2 regions of the Roseateles sp. genome follow, and region 1 is predicted to be linked to the other one. Evidence: riboswitches for the same ligand, from Rfam matches in the RefSeq annotation. Region 1 holds a riboswitch; the other holds the start of a gene.
What was found. Region 1 has a riboswitch for glycine ahead of ACQY39_RS24280 (D-amino acid dehydrogenase). Riboswitches for the same ligand answer to the same signal wherever they lie in the genome.

Region 1 (8,120 bases):
CGTGCTGCCCGCGCGCGGCCGCATCCTGCTGGACGGCGAGGACATCGCCAGCCTGAGCCTGGAAGAACGCGTGATGCGTGGTCTGGCTCTGGTGCCGGAAAAGCGCGAGCTCTTCACCACCATGAGCGTGGAAGACAACCTGCTGCTGGGCGGCTACCGGCCGCTGCGCCTCGGCCAGCGCGACTGGCGCGAGCAGCTGCCCCAGGTGTTCGAGCTGTTCCCGCGTCTGCTGGAGAGGCGCGCGCAGCTGGCTGGCACGCTGTCCGGCGGCGAGCGCCAGATGCTGGCCGTGGGCCGCGCCCTGATGGCCCGGCCCAAGGTGCTGATGCTGGACGAGCCCAGCCTGGGCCTGGCGCCGCTGGTGGTGAAAGAGATCTTCCGCATCGTGACCACCTTGCGCGAGCGCGGTGTCAGCGTGCTGCTGGTGGAGCAGAACGCCCGCGCAGCGCTGGACGTGGCCGATTACGGTTATGTGTTGGAGACGGGTGCCATCGCCTTGCAAGGACCGGCGGTCTCCCTGGCCGGCGACGGACGCGTGGCCGAAACCTATCTGGGAAGCGCACGCAAGCCGGCCGGCTGAGCCGGCGGCGAAGAAAAACGCACCTACCTGCAATACTTGACGAATCAGCCCCGAGCATGACACCGGCAACGAGCTTCAAGCAGATACTGGCAGCCGACCCAAGACCTGCACTCCTGCCGAGGGAGTCCCATTTGCCCGCCATGGAACTGTTTGCTCTCGACCCTGAAGTCATCGACCTCGAAACTAGGCTGAGCACACTGCACGGTACGGACCGACTGAGCGTCATCCCGGCCCTGGCCTGGCACTTGCGCCAGCGCGACTGCAAACGAGCCCTGCTGCTGGTCAACGAAGCCGAAGAACTGCTGACGCAAGTGGCCTGGAATGAAGGCCGTCGCCAAGCCTGCCATGCACGCCTGCTCCTGGTGCTCGGTGAGGTGGCGTGGTTGTTTGCCCAGCTCGATGCCGGCGAACAATACGCTGAAGCGGCGGTCGAGAATTTCGCGCAGCTGGGCGACCGGGTGGGCTGCGGTGACGGCCAGATTTTGCGTGCGGCGCTGTGCACGGAGCGCGGTGACAGCACAGGCCGCGATGCCTGCCTCAATCAAGCGCAAGACGACTTCCGTGCGGCCGGCGACAGCACGCGCCTGCAGATCATCCGGGCCATGCAGCTGAGCCATGCGTCATGGCGTGACGCGCCGGGCACGGCCGCCCGTCTGCAGCAACAGTTCGACCCAGACCAACCCCTGCCCGCCTCGGCGCAAGCCTGGGTCAGCAGCGCCAGCGCCCTGGTGGCCACCTTCACCGGCGAGTTGGGCCAGGCCATCAAGCATTTCCTGCAAGCCCACCATTGCGCCTTGGAAAGCGGCCAGATTCGCCACGCCATCTTTTCGGTCAGCAATGCGGCCGACAACTTTGCCTCGCTCGGTGACCTCGACGCCGCCCTGGAGTGGGATGAGCTGGCCCTCGCCCAGGCGCAAACCAGCGGCTGGCCGGGCACGCTGGGCAGCGCACAAATGCAAACCGGCAATGTGTTGCGCCTGCTCGGGCGCTTGCCCGAGGCACACGCCATCCTCAACGAGGCTCTCGAGTCCATGCGCGAGCTGCAAGGGGCCAGCCGCTACAGCCTGGCCCTGCAGTACCAAGGCGATGTGGCCCTGGACATGGGTGAACCGGCCGCAGCACTCGATTGCTTTTTGCATGCCGAGACGATTGCCGCCAGTCTGGGGGAGCTCTTTTACCTGCTGCGCTGCTGGCGGGGCCAAGCCAGCGCCTTGGGCCGTCTGGGCGAGCCCGAACAAGCGCTGAGCAAAATTTCTTCCGCCTTGCTGCGCGCACGCGAGCTGGGCAGCGGTGATGAGCAGATCAAGGTGCTGCGCGTCTTCGCAGAGCTCTACCAGCAACATGCCCTACCCGCCCCCGAGGGTCAGCGAGCGCCGAGTGCGAGCCTGCACTTCCTGCTGCAGGCCCTGCAGATTGCCAATGGCATCAAGGGCTACATCCTGCCCAGTGATTTGCTCGACGAAGTCGCCAACGCCTACGCGGCGGCTGGCGACGCCGCACAGGCTCGAAATTATGGGCAGGCTGCCGCAGCCGCGCGCGACAACAAGCGCCTGGACGATGCGCGCAACCGCGCCATGGCCATGCAGGTGCGTCAGGAGAGTGCCCTGGCCCGTGCCGAGGCCGAGTACCACCACCGCCTGGCCCAGGCCGAAAGCCAGCGCGCCGCGCAACTACAGGAGGCCAGCGCCACGCTGGAGACCCTCGGGCGCGTCGGCCGCGAGATCACTGGAAGCCTCAACACCGACGCGGTGTTTGCCGCGCTCTACCGCCACCTCGGCCAGTTGCTGGACACGACCTCGTTCTTTGTTTACTTGCTGGAGCCCGGGGGGCACGCGCTCAAGGCCGCCTTCATCAATGAGGCGCGCCATCATTTCCCCTCACCGCTGATCTCGCTGCATGACCCTCAGTCGCTGACCGCACGCTGCGCCCGCGAGCGCTGCGAACTGTTCTATCCGATGGCAGCCCGTAACAACCCACCCGAACACCTGATGGGCCCGCTGGAAACCCAAAGCATGATGTTCAGCCCGCTGCTGATCGGAGACCGACTGCTCGGGGTCATGGCGGTGCAGGCGGTCGACAGCCATGCCTACGGCGAACGCGAGCAGTCCATCTTTCGCACCCTGGCCGCTTATGCCGCCATCGCCCTGGACAACGCCGGCGCCTATGCCGCGGCCGAGACCGCGCGCCAGCAGGCGAACGCCGCGCTGGAGGCCCTGAACGAAGCCCGCGCCAAGCTGGCCGACCGCGCCGAGTGGCTGGCGGAGGAAGTGCGCAAGGCCACCAACCAGATCGTCCAGCGCGAGCGCGAAACCGTGATCCGCCTGTCCAAGGCAGCCGAGTACCGCGACCCCGAAACCGGCGCCCACATCCTGCGTATGGCGCATTACTCCGAGCTGATCGCGCGCGCCCTGGGCCTGCCCGTGGCCGATCAAGAGCTGCTGCTGGAAGCCGCGCCCATGCACGACATCGGCAAGGTCGGCATCACCGACAGCATCTTGCTCAAGCCCGGCCGCCTGACGCCGGAAGAGTTCGAGGTGATGAAGCTGCACGCCAGCTATGGCTACGAGATCCTCAAAGACAGCTCCTCCCTGGTGCTGCAGGCTGGCGCCGCCATCGCCCTGGGCCACCACGAGAAGTACGACGGCACGGGCTACCCGCAGGGCCTCAAAGGCGAGGCCATCCCCATCTTCAGTCGCATCGTTGCTGTGGCTGATGTCTTCGATGCCCTGACCTCCGAGCGCCCCTACAAAAAAGCCTGGACGCTGGAGGCCGCTGCGGCACACATCCAGGCCCATGCCGGCAGCCACTTCGACCCCGATTGCGTGCGTGTCTTCTTTGAGCGCTGGGACGAGGTGCTGGACATCCGCCAGCGCTTCCAGGACGAAGACTGAGCCCTCAACTGCGGGGCCTGCTAACCTGTCGGCTCCACCCAGGAGATGCCATGTTGCCCCGCTTGAACTCGCGCCCAGCATTCGATCGACCCACCCCTCGCGCGACCCGGCGGATCGCGTGGCCACTGCGCCTGGCCCTCAGCCTCGGTCTGATGGGCGGCGCCCATGCCGAGCCCGTCGGCGAGGTCGACACCGCCTTCAAGCTGATCGGGCCCGACCACAAGGTGGTCGTCGACGCGCACGAGGACCCCAAGGTCGCGGGCGTCACCTGCTATGTGTCACGCGCCAAAACCGGCGGCATCAAGGGCGGCCTGGGCTTGGCCGAGGACAAGGCCGAGGCCTCGATCGCCTGCCGCCAGACCGGGCCGATCAGCTTCGCCAAGCCCCTGGCGCGGCAGGAGGAGGTGTTCAACGAGCGCATTTCTCTGGTGTTCAAAAAGCTGCGCATCGTCCGCATGGTCGACAGCCGCCGCAACACCCTGGTCTACCTGACCTATTCCGACCGTCTGATCGACGGCTCGCCGCAGAACAGCGTGACCGCCGTGCCAGTGGACCGGGCCACGCCGATTCCGCTGAAGTAAGAACCGGTCAGCGCCGCAGCGGCAAGGGAAACGCCGCCAGGCTGGCATGGCCGTCTTTCGACAGGGCCTGCACGCCGAACACCACATTGTCTTTGGACAGGTTCTTGAGCGTGTGGCGGGCGACCCGGCCCAGGTCCTGATGATGCTGCCAAACGGCCGAGTCGGTATGGCGCCAGACGATGCGGTAGCCGGCCACCTCGGATTCGGGCGCCAGGGTCCAGCTGAGGGTGCTGTCGTTGCTGAGCTCGGTGGCGTCCAGGCGCACGTTCTGCGGCGCGGCGGGCGCCAGCGCCAGCGTCGCCAGGCCGGCGGCATTGATGCGGGCGACATTGGCCACGTAGGCGAAATCGACGAACTCGGGCAGGTCGCCGTAGCGCACGCCGTTCTCCTCGCGCAGGTTCTGGTGCTGGTGCGCAAAGTTCTCGAAGGGCTCGGAGAAGCGCACCGCGGCATAGCCGCGTTCGAGGAAGGGCAGGTGGTCGCCGCCGCGCAGATAGCGGTCACGGCGCTGGATCAAGTTGACGGTGAAGCCAGGCAGGTAGCGCTCGCCGGCGGCTTTCAGATGGCGGCCCAGCTGGTGGGTGGGCAGGTCTTCGCTGCCCCCGGCCAGCACCAGCTGCTGCAGCGCTTCACGCGCGGCCTCGTTGGCGCGCGCCTCGGCATCGGGCGTGGGCGTGTTGGCGCGGGCGGCCACCAGCATGCGCAGCAGCGGGTCCAGGCCGTCGGCAAACAGGCGCAGCTGGCGCTCGTCCACCTGGCCGGCATCGCCGCGCGGGCTGCCGATGATGTCGTTGGTGATCATGGCCTCGATGGGCAAGCCCTGGCGCCGCGCCTCGCGCGCCCAGTGGGTGGCGCCCAGCAGACCCTGCTCTTCACCCGGCACGGCCATGAAGACCAGGGTCGCTGGAAAGCGGTGGCCGGCCATGGCGCAGGCCAGCTCCATCACCGCGGCCACGCCCGAGGCGTCGTCGTTGGCACCGGGCGAGGCGCCCTCGGCATCCATCACATCGCCGTTGCGCGAGTCGTAGTGGCCGCTGACCACCAGCAGGCGCTGGGCCGCCGCCGGCGCGGTGCCGGGCAAGGTGGCCACCACATTGACCAAGGTGGCCGGGCGCGGCATGCGGTTGCCGGCGGGCTCGACAAAGCTGTCCAGGCTCACCTGCAGGCGGCCGCCGCTGCGTCGCGCGCACTGCTCCAGCTCGGCCTGGATCCAGCGCCGCGCGGCGCCGATGCCGCGCTGCTCCGATTCGGTCTCGGACAAGGTGTGGCGGGTGCCGAAATCGACGAGGCGACGGATGCGCTGCTCGATGCGCGGCGCCGAGATCTCGGCCAGGATCTGCTGGACCCGCGGGTCCAGCGGCGCCGGTTGAGCGACCGCACCCATCATCATCACGCCGCCCAGGGCCGCTCCCAAGATCCAAGCACGCATGCACATCAACCAGTCATCCTGGCCCCAAAAACGAAGGCCCTGATTCTGCGAGCTTTGCGCCAGCGCCGCTCGGCAAGCGCGACAAAGCCCCCCCGGCATTTGCCCCTAGAGCCAGGGCCACATCGGCCACCTACACTGCGCACCGGATTCAGGAGAGTGCAGGCCCACCCGGGCCCTGCCGCCGAAGGCGCAAGCTCCCATACTCGCTCAGGCCCCGTACTGGATCCGTCAACAAGCCGAATGCTGGAGAGAGCGGCCCGCGCAGACGATGTGCGAGCCGCCACCGAAGGAGCAAGGCCATGCCCCCGGGGCGCGGCTGAATCTCTCAGGTAACAGGGACAGCGGGAGCGGCGCGCGTCTAGCGCACGCTCTGCCATTGCCCGATCTGTGCTCTGCCCGGCTCGCGCCCCACCCTGGGGTGCCTCACCTGCCTGGAACGAAACACAGCCCGCGCTGGGCCTGAGCGCACGCCTGCGCGTCTCACTCAACGGTCTGTTTGTCTTGTTTCAGGAGTGCACACATGCACGCAATCGTCCTGGGCGCCGGAGTCACCGGCGTCACCACCGCCTGGTATCTGCGCCAATCGGGTTTTGAAGTCACCGTGATCGACCGCCAGCCCGCGGCCGGCCTGGAAACCAGCTATGCCAACGGCGGCCAGATTTCCGTCTCGCATGCCGAGCCCTGGGCCAACCCAGGCGCGCCGCTCAAGGTCTTGAAATGGCTGATGAAGGAGGACGCGCCCCTGCTCTTCCGCCTGCGCGCTGACCCGGCCCAGTGGCGCTGGGGTCTGCAGTTCCTGCGCGAATGCACACCGGGCCGCACCGCCCATAACATCCGCAACATCGTCAACCTCGGCCTCTACAGCCGCGAGCAGCTGCAGCGCCTGCGCGCCGCCACCGGCATCGCCTACGACCAGCGCCAGCAAGGCATCCTGCACTTCTACACCAGCGAGCAGGAGTACGCCGCTGCGCAGGAGCCGGCCCGCATCATGCGCGAGCAAGGCTGCGAACTGGACATGAAAACGCCCGAGGAATGCGTGGCCATCGAGCCGGCGCTGGCGCAATGCCGCGCGCAGATCGTCGGCGGCAGCATGACGCCCAGCGACGAGTCGGGTGACGCCCATCGCTTCACCCAGGCACTGGCCGCCCTGGCCGCGCAGGCCGGGGTGAAGTTCCGCTACCAGACCCGGGTGCTGGGCTTCGAGCGCGAGGGCCAGGATCTGGCGCGGGTGATCGTGGCCGATGCGAACGGCGAAATCGAGCGCCTGGGCGCCGACCGCTTTGTGCTCTGCCTCGGCTCCTTCAGCCGCGGCCTGGCGCGCGAGCTGGGCGTGTCGCTCAACATCTACCCGGCCAAGGGCTACTCGATGACGCTGCCGGTGATCTCGCCCGCACACAGCTACCAGGTCTCGCTGACCGACGACGAGTACAAGCTGGTGTTCTCGCGCCTGGGCGATCGCCTGCGCGTGGCCGGCACGGCCGAGCTCAATGGCTACGACAGCACGCTCAATCTGCGCCGCTGCGAGGCCTTGCTGCGGCGCACGCGCGAGCTGTTCCCGCAGATGGTGTCGCCCGAAGGCCAGCCCAGCGGCGCCCAGTACTGGACCGGCCTGCGCCCCGCCACGCCCTCCAACCTGCCCTACATCGGCGCCAGCCGCGTTGGCCGCCTCTTCCTCAACACCGGCCACGGCACCTTGGGCTGGACGCACAGCTGCGGCTCGGCCGCGGCCCTGGCGGACCTGATCTGCGGCCGCCGGCCCGAGCTGGACTACGCCTTCTGCGGGCCTGAGGTCGATTCCTGGGCCGGCCGGGCGCAAGCCGCCACTTGAGCGAACCGGCCCAGGCCCGCCGGCGCGGGCCTTGTAAGCCGGCCGGCCTTCCTCTACCCTGAGGCCAGAGCCGAGCGGACACTTCCGCAGCGTCAGAGCCCGGCACAGCGCACGCATCCATCACCGCGCCCCCCCACAAACGCCGGGGCGCCGGAGAGTCAAGGAGACTGCCATGAGCCAGAGCCCGAACGGCGACGCCAGCCGCGCCCCATCCTCCACCGGCGCGCCCCTGTCGCCTGCGGTCGCTACCTTGCGCAGCCTGGCCCTGGTCGGCCCCGCGGCGGCGGGCAAGACCAGCTTGCTGGAGGCCTTGCTGCTGCAGGCCGGCGCCATCGCCCAAGCCGGCACGGTGGAGCGCGGCAACACCGTCAGCGATTTCGATCCGCTGGAGCGCCGCCTCCAACATTCCCTGCACAGCAGCGTGGTGCACCTGGAGCATGGCGGCGTGCGCATCCATGCGATCGACACGCCCGGGGCGGCCGATTTCATCGGCCAGTCCCTGCCGGCGCTGGAGGCGGTGGACACGGCGGTGCTGGTGCTCAACGCGCAAAGTGGCCTGGAGCCCATGGCCAGCAAGATGATGGAGACCGCCGCCCAGCGCGGGCTGCGCCGGCTGATCGTGATCAACAAGATCGATCTGGCCGAGCTCGACCTGCCGGACCTGCTGGCGCAGATCCGCACAGTGTTCGGGCGTGAATGCCTGCCGCTGAACCTGCCGGCCGAAGGCGGGCGGCGCGTGCTGGACTGTTTCTACAACATCATCGGCCAGGCCGATTTTTCCTCGGTGGGCCAGGCGCACCAGGCTTTGGTC
Region 2 (8,120 bases), 2.1 Mb from region 1:
CAGGCCCTGAACATGACGCCGAACATGAGCGCAGACCCGATCGATCTGCGCCTCGCTCAGATCGTGGTAACTCGGCAGATTGATGCCACGGCCTTGCAGGCCGTAGCTGACGACGTTGTCGGGCCGGGGCTCGAACATGGGCAGCATGCTGAGCGGCCAGAAGAAGGTCCGGCCATCGATGCGGTCGGCCTTGAAGTCGGCCAGCAAGGCCTCGCGATCGAAGCCCAGGCCGGCGTCGACGATGGCCGTGGGCATCCAGCAGCCATTGATGCAGCCCGGGTCTTCCGGGTTCAAGCGCAGCGGCAGATCGGCCAGGCGCTCGCGGTAGGCCGCCAGGATGCGGCGCTTGGCGCCCACCAGCTCTTCGATGCGCTCCAGCTGCGCGCAGCCCAGGGCCGCCTGCAGATTGCTCATCTTGTACTTGAAGCCGATCGCCTCGGGCCAGAACTGCCGGGCCTGGCCGGCCAAGCGGCCGTGGTTGCTCAGGGCCAGCACACGTTCAAACAAGGCGCTGTCATTGCAGACGAACATGCCGCCTTCGCCGGTGCTCAGGGTCTTGGTGCCATGAAAGGAAAAACTGCCGAAGCTGCCCATGGAGCCGGCACGCTGCCCATGCTGCACGCTGCCTATGGCCTCGGCCGCATCCTCGACGACGGCGATGCCATGGCGCTCGCCCAGCTCCAGCAAGGCCGGCATATCGCAGAGATTGCCGTACAAATGCGTGGCGATGATGGCCTTGGTGCGCGGCGTGATGGCCGCCGCCACGCGGGCCGGGTCCAGGCACCAGCTGTGCTCGAGCACATCGACAAACACCGGCGTGGCGCCCAGATGGTGGATGGGCGCGGCGGTGGCGATCCAGTTGATGTCGGCGAGGATGACCTCGTCGCCTGCGCCCACACCCAGGGCCGCCAGGCCCATGTGCAATGCCCCCGTGCAGCTGCTGGTGGCGATGGCATGGCGCACACCCAGATGGCAGGCGAAGTCGGCCTCGAGGCGCTGGATGTAGTCATAGCAGCGCGGGCCCCAGCCATGGGCCGCGGCATCGGCCACATAACGCAGCTCCCGCTCGGTGACCGAAGGCAAGGTGTAGTGGATGCGATCTTCCGTGGCGTCACTCATATTCAGAACACCTGCAGCTCCGGCACTGCGACCACGAACTGGCCACCCCAGCCGCGGATGGCGGCCAGCTGGACCTCCAGCTCAGTGCGCAGATTCCAGGGCAGCAACAAGACGAAATCCGGCCGCGCGGCCAGCAGTTCCTCGGGGCGGACGACAGGAATGCGCGAGCCGGGCAGGAAGCGCCCCTGCTTGTGCGGCGAGGCATCGGCCACCGCCGCCAGCAGATCGGGCCGCAGGCCGGCGTAGTTCAGCAAGGTGCAGCCCTTGGCAGCCGCGCCGTAAGCCAGCACGGTCTTGCCGGCAGCTTTCTGCTCCAGCAAAAAGCGCAGCAACTGGTGTTTGATGGCATCGGCCCGCGCCTGCAAGCTGCGGTAGAAAGCCGGCTCTTCCATGCCAGCCGCCAGCTCTTGGGCCAGCAGCGCCGCGACGCTGGGCAGTTCCGAAGGGCTGCTCTCGGCATGGCCGGCCCAGACGCGCAGCGAACCACCATGGCTGGGCAGTTGCTCGACGTCCCAGACCGCCAGGCCCTGGGCCGCCAGGATGCGCCGCACGGTGGCAAAGCCGAGGTAGGAAAAATGCTCGTGGTAGATGGTGTCGAACTGCGCCTGCTCGACCAGCTGCTGCAGATGCGGGAACTCCAGCGTGATGCAGCCACCCGGGGCCAGCGCGGCCTTCAGCCCGGCGACGAAATCGTTGATGTCGGGCACATGGGCCAGCACATTGTTGCCGACGATCCAGTCGGCGTGGCCGCGCTCTTGCGCCAGACGCTGGGCGAACTCGCGGCCGAAAAATTGCTCGATGCTTTCGATGCCGCGCGCTCTGGCGGCCTGGGCGGTGCTGTGGGTGGGTTCGATGCCCAGGCAGGGAATGCCGCGAGCCTGCACATGCTGGAGCAGGTAGCCGTCGTTGGAGGCGATCTCCAGCACCAGAGATCCAGGCCCCAGGCCAAGGCGGTCGACGCTGCGCTCGACATGGCGGCGCGCATGTTCAACCCAGGAGCTGGAAATGGACGAGAAATAGACGTAGTCGCTCGAGAACAGGGCTTCATGCCCTTGCAACTCATCCACTTGCACGAGGCCACAGGCCTGGCAGGTGAAGACCTTGAGCGGAAAGTAGAGCTCGGGCCGATTCAGGTCCTCGGCACGCAAAAAGGCATTGGACGGCGGCGCGCTGCCCAGGTCGATGAAGACCTCATGCAGGGCGGACTGGCAATGGCGACAGCTCAGCACAAGCGAACTCCTGAGAAATGGGCCGGGTCGATCAGCGCATGTTGGCGGTCACGCGCCGAGACCTCGGTGATGGGCAGGGGCCAGGTGATGGCAAGGGCCGGGTCGTCGTGGCGCAGGCCGGCCTCGTGCTCGGGGCTGTAAGGGGCGCTGTGTTGGTAGAGCATCTGCACATCGTCGCTGAGCGTCTGGAAACCATGGGCGCAGCCCTCGGGGATGAAGACTTGCCGCTCCTGGGAACCGTCCAGCACCACACCGTGCCAGCGCAGAAAGCTTGGCGAGTCCGCACGCAGGTCGACCACGACATCAAAGACGCGGCCGGCAATGCAGCGCACCAGCTTGGCCTCCAGCGCCGGCGCATGCTGAAAATGCAGGCCGCGCACCGTGCCACGCTGGGCCGTACGGCTGAGATTACTTTGCTTGAACAGCAGACCCGGCCGGCCCAGGGCCGCGAACTCCTGCTCGCAGAACCAGCGCGTCAGGCTGCCGCGGGCATCACCGCGCGGCTGGGTCTCGATCTCCCACAGGCCGTCAATCGGGCTCGGCGAAAACTTCAAGGCCAGACCTTCCAGGGCGCGGCATTGGCCTGCCAAAGTTCCTCCAGCCGAGTCTTGTCGCGCAAGGTGTCCATCGGTTGCCAGAAGCCCCGGTGGGTGTAGGCGGACAGCTGGCCCTGGCGTGCCAGTGTCTCCATCGGACCGCTTTCCCAAACGGTGGCATCGCCCCGGTCGATCAGCTCGAGCACCGAACGCTCGAGCACAAAGAAGCCGCCGCTGACCCAGCTGCCGTCACCGAGCGGCTTCTCGGAAAACTTGCTGATGCGCTGGCCCTCGATGTCGAGCGCGCCGAAGCGCCCGGGCGGCTGCACCGCGGTCACGGTCGCCTGACGACCTTGTGCCTTGTGGAACTCGATCAGCGCCGTCAGGTCAACATCGGCCAGACCATCGCCATAGGTGAAGCAGAACGGCCCTTGGTCGGCGCCGTCGCTCAAATAATGCTGCACGCGTTTCAGGCGGCCGCCGGTCTGGGTGTGCTCGCCGGTGTCAACCAGGGTCACGCGCCAGGGCTCGCAATGCCGGTCGCGGATCTCCATGCGGTTCTCGGCCAGGTCGAAGGTGACGTCGGACATGTGCAGGAAGTAGTTGGCGAAGTACTCCTTGATCACATAGCCCTTGTAGCCCAGGCAAATGATGAAGTCATTGATGCCGTGCTGCGAATACAGCTTCATCAAATGCCACAGCACCGGCCGGCCGCCAATCTCGACCATGGGTTTGGGGCGCACCGAGGTTTCCTCGGCCAGGCGCGTGCCCAGGCCTCCGGCAAGAATCACGGCCTTCATCGCAGGGGACCCTCCATGGCTGACACGCTCCCATCCATTGCACTTGTGAACGATTCAGCATAAAGCCTGGCTGCCACGCCCAAAAGCCGGAGTCGCACCGCAGAGAGCCGCCGTCTTTGCCACAGCGGCGGCCAAAAAACTTCGGCCGAAGCCCCAAAAAGCGCCGCTACAATCCCGCCGGTCAGGAGAGAGCTTCCTCGCGGAAGCCGCCGAAGGCGCAGTGGCACTGGTGATCCCACGCTGCGAACGCTCAGGCAAAAGGACTGATAAAACGCCCGTTCACAAAACGTCGGGCGTCCTCACTGGAGAGAGACGGGTTTCGAGCCCGTCCACCGAAGGGGCAAGCTGTTGGCAATACGCCGGCGGCCAATCTCTCAGGTAAAGCGGACAGCGAGGGCATACCCACCCCACTCCTTGAGCCGGTCTCGAGGGTGTGGGCCAGATGTCTGCCCTCGAAAGTTGCCCGCCATGTCCGCTGCTGACACCTCCGCCCCCCTGCTCAAGACCCCGCTGCACGCTCTGCACATCGAACTCGGCGCCAAGATGGTGCCCTTCGGCGGCTATGACATGCCAGTGCAGTACCCGGCCGGCGTGATGGCCGAGCACAAGCACACGCGTGCCGCGGCTGGCCTATTCGACGTTTCGCACATGGGCCAGGTCCGCCTGATCGGTGACGGCGCCGCTGCCGCGCTGGAAACCATCGTGCCGGTCGACGTGATCGACCTCGGCCTGTTCAAGCAGCGCTATGCCCTGTTCACCAATGAACAAGGCGGCATCCTGGACGACCTGATGATCGCCCGCCGCCCGGACGATCTCTTTGTGGTGGTGAACGCCGGCTGCAAGGTGCAGGACATCGCCCACATGCAGGCCAAGATCGGCGCTCATCCGGAACATCGGTGCCAGGTCTTGCCTCTGCCCGAACAAGCCCTGCTGGCTCTGCAAGGCCCGCAGGCCGTGACCGCCCTGTCGCGCCTGAACGCTGACGTGGCCAAGCTGACCTTCATGACCGGCGGCTTCTTCAATCTGGACGGCATCGACACCTTCCTGACCCGCTCGGGCTATACCGGCGAAGACGGCTTCGAAATCTCGGTCCATCAAGACCAGGCCGTGGAGCTGGCCCGCAAGCTGCTGGCTCAACCGGAAGTCAAGCCCATCGGTCTGGGCGCGCGCGATTCGCTGCGCCTGGAAGCGGGCCTCTGCCTCTACGGCCATGACATCGACACCAGCACCACCCCAGTCGAAGCCTCGCTGACCTGGGCCATCCAGAAGGTGCGTCGCGCCGGTGGCGCCCGTGCCGGTGGTTACCCCGGCGCCGCCGTGGTGGACGAACAGCTCGCCAACGGCGCTGCCCGCAAGCGCGTCGGCCTGGTCAGCAGTGAGCGCATGCCGGTGCGCGAAGGCGCCAAGCTGGTCAACGCCGAGGGCGTGGAAATCGGCGTGGTCACCAGCGGCACCCTGGGCCCGACGGTGGGCAAGCCGGTGGCCCTGGCCTATCTGGCCAAGGAATTCGCTGCCCTGGGCACCGAAGTCTTCGCCATCGTCCGCGACAAGCGCACCCCGATGACGGTGTCCAGCACCCCGTTCACGCCCAACGGCTATTACCGCGGCTGAGCGGCTGAGCGCTTGAGAGTCGCTTCGGCTCATATCGCGCTTGCCCGGCCACGACCGGGCACCCTACATTTCAATTTCCTTTCCCCCACCTTCCGAAAGCAACGGAGCACCGCATGAGCACAATCAAGTACACGCCTGACCACGAGTGGGTCCAGATCGAAGCCGACGGCATCGTCACCGTGGGCATCACCGTGCATGCACAGGACGCCCTGGGCGATGTGGTGTTCGTGGACCTGCCGGCCGTGGGCAGCAGCTTCGCCGCCAAGGAAGTGGCCGGCGTGGTCGAGTCGGTCAAGGCGGCCGCTGACGTCTACATGCCGGTGTCCGGCGAAGTGACCGAAGTCAACGAAACCCTGCGCGACGACCCCTCGCTCGCCAACAGCGACCCGCTGAAGACCGGCTGGTTCTTCAAGGTCAAGCTCAGCGACGCCGCCGAGCTGGACGGCCTGATGGACAGCACCGCCTACGACGAGCTGGTCAAGAACAGCTGATGCATCTTCGCCCGCGTCATGCGGGTCGAAGCACAAACGCAAGCACAGAGACACAGAGAACACTCAGGGCTGGCCAAGGCCCCAATTTGCTCCGTGTCTCTATGTCTCTGTGCTTGCATTTCACTGATATCGGCCTGAGGCCGCCACAAGCGGCGCCGGGCCCCAAGGATTTGCCATGTTGATGTCCGCCCTGCAGCCCCTGTCGGTGCTTGAGAACGCCACCGAATTCCACGCTCGCCACATCGGCCCCGATGCCGCTGATGAAGCCGGCATGTTGTCGGTGATCGGCGCGGCCTCGCGCCGCGCCCTGATCGAAGCCGTGGTGCCGGCCAGCATCAAACGCTCGGTGGGCATGGACCTGCCGGCCGCCGCGAGCGAAGCCCAAGCTTTGGCCGAACTGAAGGCCATGGCCAGCAAGAACAAGGTGCTCAAGAGCTATATCGGCCAGGGCTACTACGGCACGCTGACCCCCGGCGTCATCCTGCGCAACATCCTTGAAAACCCCGCCTGGTACACCGCTTACACGCCCTACCAGGCTGAAATCTCGCAAGGCCGCATGGAAGCCCTGGTCAACTTCCAGACCATGGTGACCGACCTGACTGGCATGGCGATTGCCAACGCCTCCATGCTGGACGAAGCCACCGCCGCCGCCGAAGCCATGACCCTGGCCGCCCGCGTGGGCAAGAGCAAGAGTCAGGTCTTCTACGTGGCCGACGATGTGCTGCCGCAAACCCTGGAAGTGGTGCGCACCCGCGCCGAGCCGCTCGGCTTTGAGGTTCGCATCTGTAGCGGCGACGAGGCCCTGAACAACGACAGCTTCGCCGTCCTGCTGCAATACCCGGGCGTCAACGGCGAGGTGCGTGACTACGCCGACTGGATCGCCAAATACAAGGCCCGTAGCAATGGCGTGGTCATCATGGCCGCCGACCTGCTGGCCCTGACCCTGATCAAAGCCCCGGCAGAACTGGGCGCCGACATCGCCGTGGGCACCACCCAGCGCTTCGGCATGCCCATGGGCAACGGTGGCCCGCACGCCGCTTACATGGCTTGCAAGGACGAGTACAAGCGCAGCCTGCCCGGCCGCCTGGTCGGTGTTTCCATCGACGCGCATGGCAAGCCCGCCTACCGCCTGGCCCTGCAAACCCGCGAGCAGCACATCCGCCGCGAGAAGGCCACCTCCAATATCTGTACCGCCCAGGTGCTGCCGGCCGTGGTGGCCAGCATGTACGCCGTGTACCACGGCCCGCAAGGTCTGAAGCGCATCGCCCAGCGCCTGGCCTCCTTCACCGCCGTGCTGGCCCAAGGCCTCAAGGGCCTGGGCTTTGCCCTCGGCAACACCAGCGCCTTTGACACCCTGCATGTGCAAACCGGCGCGCAGACCGAGGCCATCCTGGCGCGCGCCGTGGCCGCCGGCATGAACTTCCGCCGCGCCAGCGCTGAGTCCCTGAGCCTGTCGTTGGACGAGACCACCACCCGCGCCGATCTGGCCGCCGTGTTGGCTGTGTTTGCCGACGGCAAGGCCGTGCCGGACCTGAGTGGCTTCGACAAGGGCATCGCCAGCCTGATCCCCGCCGAGCTGCAGCGCACGAGCAGCTTCATGAGCCACCCGGTCTTCAACCGCTACCACTCCGAAACCGAGATGTTGCGCTATCTGCGCGGCCTGTCGGACAAGGACCTGGCGCTGGACCGCAGCATGATCCCGCTGGGTTCCTGCACCATGAAGCTCAACGCCACGGCCGAGATGATCCCCATCACCTGGCCCGAGTTCGCCGGCGTGCACCCGTTTGCCCCGCACGATCAGCTGCAGGGTTATGCCCAGCTGAACGAACAGCTGACCGCCTGGTTGTGCCAAGCCACCGGCTACGCCGGCATCAGCCTGCAGCCCAATGCCGGCTCGCAAGGTGAGTACGCAGGCCTGCTGGCCATCAAGGCCTGGCACGAGTCGCGCAATGAAGGCCATCGCAAGATCTGCCTGATCCCCGAATCGGCCCACGGCACCAACCCGGCCTCGGCTCAGATGGTGGGTATGCAGGTCGTGGTGACCAAGTGCGACAAAGAGGGCAATATCGACCTGGCCGACCTGAAGGCCAAGTGCGAGCAGCACAGCGCCAATCTGGCCGCCATCATGATCACCTACCCCTCGACTTACGGTGTGTTCGACACCCAGGTCAAGGAAATCTGCGCCCTGGTGCGCAGCCATGGTGGCCGTGTCTATGTGGACGGCGCGAACATGAACGCCTTGGTCGGCGTGGCCGCACCGGGCGAGTTCGGCGGCGATGTCTCGCACCTGAACCTGCACAAGACTTTCTGCATCCCGCACGGCGGTGGCGGCCC

Region 2: another riboswitch for glycine. It lies ahead of gcvT (glycine cleavage system aminomethyltransferase GcvT); the one in region 1 lies ahead of ACQY39_RS24280 (D-amino acid dehydrogenase).

The regions. Positions count from the first base shown of each region.
Region 1 covers NZ_OZ253537.1:5,643,482-5,651,601, forward strand. Annotated here, with positions in the region: gene ACQY39_RS24260 (ABC transporter ATP-binding protein) at 1-580, shown strand, start outside; gene ACQY39_RS24265 (HD domain-containing phosphohydrolase) at 721-3,471, shown strand; gene ACQY39_RS24270 (CreA family protein) at 3,624-4,052, shown strand; gene ACQY39_RS24275 (M28 family metallopeptidase) at 4,060-5,481, opposite strand; glycine riboswitch at 5,621-5,713, shown strand; glycine riboswitch at 5,715-5,833, shown strand; gene ACQY39_RS24280 (D-amino acid dehydrogenase) at 6,002-7,309, shown strand; gene fusA (elongation factor G) at 7,482-8,120, shown strand, end outside.
Region 2 covers NZ_OZ253537.1:3,559,585-3,567,704, reverse strand. Annotated here, with positions in the region: gene ACQY39_RS15405 (DegT/DnrJ/EryC1/StrS family aminotransferase) at 1-1,119, opposite strand, end outside; gene ACQY39_RS15400 (methyltransferase domain-containing protein) at 1,122-2,348, opposite strand; gene ACQY39_RS15395 (dTDP-4-dehydrorhamnose 3,5-epimerase family protein) at 2,342-2,902, opposite strand; gene rfbF (glucose-1-phosphate cytidylyltransferase) at 2,899-3,684, opposite strand; glycine riboswitch at 3,857-3,960, shown strand; glycine riboswitch at 3,977-4,085, shown strand; gene gcvT (glycine cleavage system aminomethyltransferase GcvT) at 4,153-5,295, shown strand; gene gcvH (glycine cleavage system protein GcvH) at 5,409-5,786, shown strand; gene gcvP (aminomethyl-transferring glycine dehydrogenase) at 5,962-8,120, shown strand, end outside.